2 regions of the Erwinia magellanica genome follow, and region 1 is predicted to be linked to the other one. Evidence: predicted binding sites of a transcription regulator. Region 1 holds the regulator's gene; the other holds the start of a gene.
What was found. Region 1 encodes CRP, which controls carbon source genes, mostly activating them, when cyclic AMP is high. Its sites were predicted from a motif close to ATGTGANNNNNNTCACAT; they were not measured.

Region 1 (5,236 bases):
CAGGTTAACAGGCAGAGATGACACCCATGCCTGAAACATGGTACCAATGCGAAGCGACTTTTCTCAGGGAGGTATATGCATGTCAGCCAAACATCCGGTGATTGCCGTAACGGGATCCAGCGGGGCGGGAACCACCACCACCAGCCTGGCCTTCAGAAAGATTTTTCAGCAGCTTGGCCTGCATGCCGCCGAAGTGGAAGGGGACAGCTTTCACCGCTATACCCGCCCTGAAATGGATATGGCGATCCGCAAGGCGCGCGATATGGGCCGCCATATCAGCTATTTTGGCCCGGAAGCCAACGACTTTGCGCTGCTGGAACAAACTTTTACCGAGTATGGCCGCACCGGCAGCGGTAAATCCCGCAAGTATCTGCATACCTATGATGAAGCGGTGCCGTGGAATCAGGTGCCGGGCACCTTTACACCCTGGCAGCCGCTGCCCGAACCTACCGACGTGCTGTTTTATGAAGGGTTGCACGGTGGCGTGGTGACCCCACAGAATAACGTGGCTGCCCATGTCGATCTGCTGGTAGGCGTGGTGCCTATCGTTAACCTGGAGTGGATCCAGAAGCTGGTGCGTGACACCAGCGAACGCGGCCATTCGCGTGAAGCGGTAATGGATTCAGTGGTGCGCTCAATGGAGGATTACATTAACTTCATTACGCCGCAGTTTTCGCGCACACACATTAACTTCCAGCGTGTGCCGACGGTGGATACCTCCAATCCCTTTGCAGCCAGGGCTATCCCTTCGCTGGATGAAAGCTTTGTGGTGATCCACTTCCAGGCGCTGGAAGATATTGACTTCCCCTACCTGTTGTCGATGCTACAGGGATCCTTTATCTCGCATATCAATACGCTGGTGGTGCCGGGCGGGAAAATGGGGCTGGCAATGGAGCTGATTATGGGGCCGTTGGTTAAACGTCTGATTCAGGGCAAGAAAATTGAGTAACGCCCCGGTAAACAGACGTTACTCCCCTGCTCAGCGATCTACTTTTCCTGTAATTCGATCACTTCATAGCTGTGGGTCATATTAACCCCTTTACCCAGCATCAGCGCCACAGAGCAATACTTCTCTGCCGAAAGATCGACAGCGCGCGAGACGGCTTTGTCACTCAGCCCGACGCCGCTGATAATAAAGTGCAGATTAATATGGGTGAAGAGGCGGGGAGCCTCTTCGCGCCGCTCTGAGGTGAGCTTCACCTCGCAATCCTTTACGTTATGACGGCCCTTTTGCAGAATAGAGACCACGTCGATGGCGCTGCATCCACCCGCAGCCATCAGCACCATTTCCATAGGACTTGGCGCTTTATCCCCGGCGTTTCCATCCATCAATACCTGGTGTCCCGATGAGGATTCTCCCAAAAACGTTAACCCTTCAACCCACTTGACCCGAGCCTGCATAACAAGTTCCTCTAATTCATTTAGTTAACATCAGATTACGCTTTAGCCTGAAAAACGGCAATGTGGCAGTTTTCACACTATGCTGAAGCGAGACAACAGAAGACACTCACTGAAAGCTGTGCTACAAACAAAGCTGTAATATTTTCGTCAGTACTCTACAGGCACGACGAAACAAGACAACATAACGAGCCAGGCTTTTCACAGAGGCCCGAATACATTTCCTGATGGGAAACGCTTGATTATTTCAACGCCTGACAGGGAACTCTGCCCCTGTATTTAGGCACGATGACAACAGAGGATAACAGCGAATGGTTCTCGGCAAACCGCAAACAGACCCGACACTTGAATGGTTCCTGTCACATTGCCATATTCATAAGTATCCATCCAAGAGCACGCTGATTCATCAGGGTGAAAAGGCAGAAACCCTCTACTACATCGTCAAAGGCGCAGTAGCGGTGCTTATCAAGGATGAAGAAGGCAAAGAGATGATCCTCTCTTACCTCAACCAGGGTGACTTCATTGGCGAACTTGGCCTGTTTGAAGAAGGTCAGGAGCGTAGCGCGTGGGTACGTGCGAAAACAGCCTGTGAAGTGGCTGAAATCTCTTATAAAAAATTCCGTCAGCTTATTCAGGTCAACCCTGACATTCTGATGCGCCTCTCGGCACAGATGGCGAGTCGACTTCAGGTTACCTCAGAGAAAGTGGGCAATTTAGCTTTCCTTGATGTCACAGGTCGCATTGCGCAGACCCTGCTCAACCTGGCGAAGCAACCCGACGCCATGACCCACCCGGACGGGATGCAGATCAAAATCACCCGTCAGGAGATTGGGCAGATTGTTGGCTGCTCACGCGAAACCGTAGGCCGTATTCTGAAAATGCTGGAAGATCAGAACCTGATCTCAGCACATGGTAAAACCATCGTTGTCTACGGCACACGCTGATCGGCTCTGATCCACGGCGCAACAGCTCTTGTTGCGCCTTTTTATTTGGTACGGAGTGATGTGGCGTCGACTGATCTATCACCCTGAAGTGAACTACGCGCTGCGCCAGACGCTGGTGCTCTGCTTACCGGTGGCTGTCGGCTGGCTGCTGGGTGACCTGCAACGGGGCCTGCTTTTCTCTTTAGTGCCTGCCTGTTGCAACATCGCTGGTCTTGATACTCCTCACAAACGCTTCTTCAAACGCCTGATCATCGGCGGAAGCCTGTTCGCCTTCAGCAGCTTCCTGATCCAGTATCTGGGCGGACATGCGGTGCCTTTACCCGCTATTCTCTTCACCATGACGATGCTGCTGGGCATAACCGGTGAGATCAGCCCGCTGCATGGCCGACTGCTGCCCGGCTCGCTGATTGCCGCTATTTTCACCCTCAGCCTGGCTGGCCGGATGCCAATATGGGAACCGCCAATGCTCTACGTGCTGGGCACCATCTGGTATGGCCTTTTTAACTGGTTCTGGTTCTGGCTGTGGAAAGAGCAGCCGATGCGGGAGACGCTCAGCCTGCTCTACCGCGAGCTGGCGGGCTACTGCGAAGCCAAATATTCCCTGCTGACCCAGCTGACAGATCCTGAAAAGGCGCTGCCACCACTGCTGGCCCGGCAGCAGAAAGCTGTCGATCTGATCACTACCTGCTACCAGCAGATGCATATGCTCTCTGCCACCCGCTATAACCATCACAAACGCCTGACCAGAGCGTTCCAGGTGGCGCTGGATTTGCAGGAACATATTTCGGTCAGCCTGCATCAGCCCGAAGAGGTTCAGAAGCTGGTAGAGCAGAGCCATGCTGAAGCGGTGATCCGCTGGAATGCGCAAACCATCGCCGCCCGGCTTCGCGTACTGGCTGACGATATTCTTTATCACAAGCTGCCTGAACGCTTCACGATGGATAAGCAGCTACAGGCGCTGGAGAAGATCTCCCGCCAGCACCCGGACAATCCGGTGGGCACCTTTTGTTATTATCATTTCAGCCGTATCGCCAGGGTTTTACGTACCCAGCGGCCTCTGTATCAGCGGGATTTGATGGCTGACCGCCAGCGTCGTCTGCCCTTGTTACCCGCTATCAGAAGCTATCTGTCGCTGAAATCAGCCGCGCTGCGCACTGCCTCCCGCTTTGCCGTGATGCTGACTTTTGCCAGCTCGCTGGCGCTGTTCTTTAATTTGCCGAAGCCTTACTGGATCCTGATGACGGTGATGTTTGTCAGCCAGAACGGCTACAGCGCAACCCGCGTGCGGATCCAGCACCGTGCGCTGGGCACCCTGGCGGGACTGATTATCGCCGCCATCACGCTGCGCCTTCATGCGCCAGAATCGGTGGTGCTGCTGGTGATGCTGGCGATTACGCTTATCAGCTATCTGTTTATCCGTAAATTCTACGGCTTCGCAATGATTGGCTTCACGGTGACCGCGGTCTGGTCCCTTCAGCTGCTGTCACTTAACGGCGCGGACTTCCTGCTGCCCCGCCTGCTTGATACGCTGATGGGCTGCCTGATCGCTTTCGGCGGCATGATCTGGCTCTGGCCGCAGTGGCAAAGCGGCCTGCTGCGGCAGAATGCGCACGATGCGCTTGGTACCTATCAGGATGCATTACAGTTGCTGCTGGGCAACGAGCAGTCACCTGAGAAGCTTGCCTGGCAACGTATGCGGGTGAATCAGGCGCATAACGCCCTGTTTAACTCGCTGAATCAGGCGATGCAGGAGCCAGGGTTCGATTCTCGCTATCTTTCAGATATGAAGCTTTGGGTAACACACAGCCAGTTTATCGTGGAGCATATCAACGCCATGACCATTCTGGCGCGTGAGCATACGATGCTGACCGCTTCGCTGGCAGAACGCTATTTACAGGATTGTGAAGTGGCGTTGCAGCGCTGCCAGCAGCGCCTGGAATATGACGGGCCAGGCTCGGAAACCAATGTGATGGATTCGCAGACCGGGGTAAGTCAGGGGCCGACCACTATTCTGGAAAGACACGTAAAGCGTATTCTGGGGCACCTGAGCGTGATGCACACCATCTCCTCGCTGGCATGGAGCGCACGACCCCATCATGGACGCTGGCTGACACGCAAGCTGAAAAGATTATCCTGATAACGTGTGTTGAAAGGAAAGTGCCGGGGAGCTGCACGGGACAGCTCCCACCGGCCTGTTAAGCGAGTACTTTTTCCACAGCGCGGGCAAAGCGAACCATACCTTCCTGGATATCCGTTTGTTCAATCACCAGCGAAGGGGCAAAACGGATCACCTCCGTTCCGGCATTCAGGATCATTACGCCTTCTTCAGCCGCAGCATTCAGGATATCGCGCGCTTTACCGGCATGTTGCGGCTTCAGCGCCGCACCAATCAGCAGCCCTTTACCCCGAATATCGCTGAACAGATCCAGCTGCGCATCAAGCGTTTTCAATGCTGCCACGAAGAGTTCACGCCGCGCTTCCACGCCGCTCAGCACTTCATCGGTGTTAATGATATCCAGCGCCGTCTCCGCAATTGCGCAGGCCAGCGGATTACCGCCGTAGGTGGTGCCGTGCACGCCGGGCGACATGGTGGCAGCAATCTCGTTAGTCGTCAGCATCGCGCTGATCGGGAAGCCACCGCCCAGCGCTTTGGCGGTAGTCAGAATATCCGGCTGCACGCCATAATGCTCATACGCAAACAGCTTGCCGCTGCGGCCCATGCCGCTCTGTACTTCATCCAGCACCAGCAGCGCCTGATGTTCATCGCAGAGTTTACGCAGGCCCTGCATAAATTCCGCGGTGGCAGGCATCACCCCGCCCTCGCCCTGAATCGGCTCCACAACGATGGCGCAGGTATGGTCATCAATTACCGCTTTCACTGCCTCCAGATCGTT
Region 2 (5,236 bases), 220 kb from region 1:
TGCCGCATGTCTGGCGCTGCTGCGCATTAACGGAGAGAGCTGCACCGACTGATTGATATCAAACAGCACCAGCTCGCTGCCGTTGTCAGGCAGCAGATTATATAATCCTCTGACTACGGCTGGCGTGCTGACCGTGGCATCCGCTACCGACTGAAAGGTCAGTACCGGCGGGAGTTTATCCAGCAGATGGCTGGCCCGATCGCGGTGCAGCTGGGTTTGCAAAGCGCTGGTCAGCAGCCAGGACTGACGAGCCGCTTTCACCGGGAAAGAGTTGTACTTGAAGGGGTTAAACTCCGGCAGGATGCTTAGCCATGCGGAACGCGCAAAGGCGGGGAAAACAGAGGGCAGGCCAGCCAGCCCGGCATAGCGGGCGTAGCTGCTGACGCCAATCATGGGTGAAATCAGGATTAACCGGCTGGGCGCCGCTAAGGTAGGCTCCTGGAGCGCGTCCAGGGCATATTTCATCGCCAGTGCGCCGCCGTTAGAGAACCCTACGATCTGCAACGGCGTGCCGTCAGGGGCACGTTTTCGGGCTTCCCGCACCGCCAGCCGGGTAGCCGCCATCCAATCTTCCCACTCCACGCTGGTGAGTGCAGCGGGCACGGTTCCATGCCCCGGCAGGCGTATGGCAACCGCCACGTAGCCATGCTGCCGGTAATCTTCCGCAAAATGGCGCAAACTGTAGGGTGAGTCGGTAAGACCATGCAGCAGCACCACCGCGCCGCGCGGTTTACCCTGCGGCATCATGATGTAAGAGCGGTTCCAGTCCGTGGCAAAATGGCCCGGATAGACGGGGCTGTGCTCTGCATAACGGTTATAAGTTTCTGGATCGGACTGCTGAAGCTTATCGCTGACGTTAAGCTTCATCTCCGCAAAGATTTTTTGCTCATTTTGCAGGTAGCCCGCCCAGTCGGTGCGATCCAGCTTGCTCTCACTCAGCTCTTCCGGCACCCAGGTGTGCCACAGCGCTAAATCCGGCCCGCGCTCGGTCAGCACCACGCGCAGCCCCAACAGCACCACCAGCGCCATTATTGCCACGAAAAGCGTGCGTTTCAGCCAGATTCTGGTTCGCTGTAGCATCCCTATCCTCTTCTTTATCGTTTTACCAGGGTTAACCTTACGAAATCAAACACAGCGTTCAGGTCTCAGACTTTTACAAAGCGCAGATAAATGAAACGGATAATAAAATATTCAACGGCGCCCAGCAGCAGGAACCACAGACAAAAGACCAGCGTATAGAGCTGGCCGATATCGCTGAGATGGAATATCGCCATCAGCCGGTAAGTGAGGCTGAGGCCAAACCAGGGCGCAGGCAGTAACAAGGCGGAGAGCATGCCCAGCATCAGGGTGCTCATCGGCATTAAAAAGGTCAGAAACGGGTTTTTCATCATTATTCCATTCTGGTCAGAAGCGGCCATTTTCCGGCAATCGGGCTTCAGGTTCAATCTGAAGTACCGGACCTGGCGTTTTTCAAAGCCATTGATGCGCTGAATAAGCATCCCTGATAAATATTTTTTCTGTCTCAGCTTAGATAAAACCCCCTCTTTTTGCCTGGAATTCCCCCAGTCCCGTCAGGGATGTCCCCTTTAACGTAGTAATTCTTTTAGGCTTTTTGGCGTTTTTTTTCGTACAGAATTAGCATTCGTTAAAAAGTATAGCCAAGGCTATACTCAAACCCCTGATTTTGTTGTCTTTTTTTTATGGGAAACGCGTGGTAGGATGCGTCACACTTTCACCCGCTGCCGCTTATTTTTACAGCGGGATCTGTTTTTATGATGCGTTGAGGGCCTTCGGGGGCCTCAAGCCGGTATAACCACAATGAACATGTACGCCACTCTTATTCTGGCCTTTGGCATGTCGATGGACGCGTTTGCGGCGGCTATTGGCAAAGGCGCCTGTCTGCACCGACCCACGGTGAAAGAGGCGCTGCGGACGGGATTAATCTTTGGTGTTATTGAGGCGCTTACTCCGCTGATTGGCTGGGGTGTCGGCATAGCCGCCAGCCGTTACGTGATGGCCTGGGATCACTGGGTTGCCTTTATTTTGCTGTTTGTGCTGGGCGCCCGCATGATCCGGGAAGGCTTCCGTAAAAAAGAGAACCTTGACGAAGCACCGCAAAGCCACAGCTTTATGCTGCTGGCCGCCACGGCGGTGGCAACCAGTCTGGATGCGATGGCAGTGGGTGTCGGTCTGGCTTTCTTGCAGGTCAATATTGTCGCTACCGCGCTGGCGATTGGCGCGTCAACCATGATTATGGCCACTACCGGTATATTACTGGGGCGCTTCCTTGGCCCGGTAATGGGCAAATGGGCCGAGATTTTCGGCGGCGTAGTGCTGATTACTATTGGCAGCAGCATCCTTATCGAGCATCTGGATCTTTTTGCCTGATTTTGCAGGAATTTCCTGATGCCTCCGGCGGGCAGCAGCCCGCCTCTTTGCCCTCTGTTTCACTTTTTCTTCTGCTGATAAAACTCATTTATGTGATCTGGTTCAAATTTATTTGCCTGGAAAAGGTGCGTATTGTATAATTTTTTTGCACTTTACTAATAAAATTTGAAGCAGAGAGATCGAAATGAAAAAATTACTTAAACGCGTGTTGCACAGCTATGTTGAAACCTTTAAACACGTGCCGCCGGGTGCCATGTATTAATGGTGCGGGCCAGAAACCCTCGATAGCCGCGGTCAGGGAAAGACCGGCGGTTATCACCTGCCACACCCAGCCTTAACACTTCCTGCTTTACCCGTCCTGAACCGGTCAACGGTGCTCCTCACTGTTCCGCGTACTGAAAGTTTTCTCTATTCCAGTTAAATCTCCTGACCCGCTGTGACAGCTGGCAATTTTGCAGATAAAGCATCGAAACCGGAATCGGTGAGGCGGCATCTCAGGAAGGATGATTTTCAGTTTGTTCTCTGCCAGTTCCTGCTTTATCCGGTAATGCGGCACCTGAATGATCCCCAGACCAGCCAGCTCCGCCATCAGCTTAAAGATGCCTGACTACGCGATTTATCACGGTACTAAAGCCGCCGTGGAAGCCGTTTCCCCTACCTTTGCCAGAGAGTTGCGCGGGCGTCAGATAACCGTCAATGCCGTTGCGTCGGGGCCGATCGCTACCGAGCTGTTTATGACAGGTAAAGCGAAGCGCTGATCCAGAATCTGGCCAACCTGAACCCGATGCAGCGCCTGGGTCAGCCGGATGATAATGCCGCCGTGGGGCTTTCCTGGCGGTAACCAGAGCGGCTGGATCAACGGTCAGGTTATCCGTGCCAACGGCAGGATGGTCTGATTTTTTCTTCACGTTGCTGCATTACGCCTTACACTCACTGTGTACACCGATTAAGGCCCTGTTCACGGGCCTGAATTTTCGATGGATTGAGCCTGGCTTACCGCCCACAACGTGCTGAAAAGAAGGTGTAATCAGATGGAATTTAAAGACTATTATGCGCTGCTGGAGGTTGAACCTACAGCCGATTTAAAAACGATTAAAACGGCTTACCGACGGCTGGCGCGAAAATATCATCCGGACGTCAGTACCGAGGCGGATGCCGAGCGCAAGTTTAAACAGATGGCGGAAGCTTACGAGGTGCTGAAAGACAGCGACCGTCGGGCCGAGTATGACCTGCTCCGCCAGCATCGCGACGATCCCCGTTTTTCCGGGCCGCCGCCCGGCGCTGGCGACGGCCACTGGCAGCATGAGCAGGGCAGCGCGAGCGACTATTCTGACTTCTTTGAGTCTGTCTTTGGCCGCCATGCCAGCGGGTTTCAGGGGCAAACGCGACGACATCCACCCAGACGCGGTCAGGATCTGGAGATGGAAGTGCCGCTGTTCCTTGAAGAGACGCTGGCAGGCGAAAGCCGCACCGTCTCCTTCACCGTACCGGTTCTGGATGCATCTGGCCGACAGATCGATGAAGTGAAAAAAACGCTGAAGGTAAAAATACCGGCAGGGGTCACAGATGGCGAGCGTATCCGCCTGAAAGGCCAGGGCGTGGCGGGCAGCCAGGGCGCAGCTAACGGCGATCTCTACCTGGTTATCCGGCTGGCGCCCCATCCGTTGTTCGAGGTTGACGGGCAAAACCTGCAAATTGTGGTGCCGGTGGCACCGTGGGAAGCCGCTCTGGGCGCAACCGTTCAGGTTCCTACCCTTACCGGAAAAATATCGCTGACCATCCCGCCCGGCAGCCAGAACGGGCAGCGGCTTCGCGTCAGGGGCAAGGGATTGTCCGGTAAAACCAGCAGCGGCGATCTCTATGCCATTCTTAAAGTGGTCATGCCCGCTAAAGCCGATGAACAGAGTGCCGCGCTGTGGCGTGAGCTGGCGGAAAAAGCCGCGTTTGATCCGCGCGCAGCATGGGAGTCCGCATCATGACTGAACACGTAAGGTATACCGTTATTGAGATCTGCCGGTCGGTAGATATTTCCCCGGAGGAGTTAACGGAAGTGGTGGGGTTGGGCGTTATCACGCCGACTGAGAGCGAGCCGCAGTGGGTTTTTGACTATTACGCTGTGCACCAGTTGCGGCGCGCAAGAAGGTTGCAGATTGAACTGGATCTGGAGTGGTCAGGCATCGCCCTGGCACTGACGCTGCTGGATAAAGTCGACAGGCTGGAAAAGGAAAACCTTCTGCTCAGGCGGCAGCTGGAGCGGCTGCTGCACAGCGGCTGAAAGCTTTCAAACGCTGAATTAACAGGCCGGTTGCTCACCGGCCTGAGAGGGGATGCTAACGCGCGTTACCGCGTTACTCATGGCCTGACAGCGAGCAGGTTTGCCCCAGTCCGGCAGGGCCGAATAAGCCCCTGCCGGGATGTTTATACCCTGCACAGGCTTATTAGTCCTGACTCTGATACTGATCCAGCGTGGCGTTCTGACACGCCTCAGGACTCTGGCGGGCCTGCGCTTTCTGCTGGTCATTCAGGTTCATCCAGGCCGCGACAACGGTTCTGGCTTCATCTTCATCGAACTCCGGTTTTTGCTGAGCGGAAGGCGACTGGCCCCGCGCGTTCAGCGCTTTGAGCTTAGTGATATAGCTCTCTGCTGAGTCGTTCGTTTTATCCTGCGTCACCACTGTACAGAGATTGGCGATATAGCCCACTGCGGGATCTTCAGCGTCATCTGCGGCCTGCGCGGCACCGGTTGCTGCCAGAATGGCGAGCAGCATCACTACTTTTTTCATACCTGCTCCTTATAAAAGGCAAAGTGACTTTTATCTTCCATCAGCCCGTTTCCATTTACAAATGC

Region 2: azuC (stress response protein AzuC) is a predicted target of CRP. The motif match lies at 2,479-2,496, and genes of this name have one in related genera.

What each region holds. Positions count from the first base shown of each region.
Region 1 is NZ_JBCHVC010000004.1:50,671-55,906, forward strand. Features, by position in the region: gene AAH450_RS14750 (YheU family protein) at 1-8, shown strand, start outside; gene AAH450_RS14755 (phosphoribulokinase) at 80-949, shown strand; gene AAH450_RS14760 (OsmC family protein) at 988-1,401, opposite strand; gene crp (cAMP-activated global transcriptional regulator CRP) at 1,710-2,342, shown strand; gene AAH450_RS14770 (YccS/YhfK family putative transporter) at 2,401-4,479, shown strand; gene argD (bifunctional acetylornithine/succinyldiaminopimelate transaminase) at 4,538-5,236, opposite strand, start outside.
Region 2 is NZ_JBCHVC010000004.1:271,918-277,153, reverse strand. Features, by position in the region: gene AAH450_RS15760 (alpha/beta hydrolase) at 1-1,080, opposite strand, end outside; gene AAH450_RS15755 (DUF1158 family protein) at 1,146-1,388, opposite strand; gene mntP (manganese efflux pump MntP) at 1,819-2,388, shown strand; gene azuC (stress response protein AzuC) at 2,573-2,650, shown strand; gene AAH450_RS15745 (SDR family oxidoreductase) at 2,949-3,146, shown strand; gene cbpA (curved DNA-binding protein) at 3,420-4,367, shown strand; gene AAH450_RS15735 (chaperone modulator CbpM) at 4,364-4,663, shown strand; gene AAH450_RS15730 (hypothetical protein) at 4,827-5,171, opposite strand.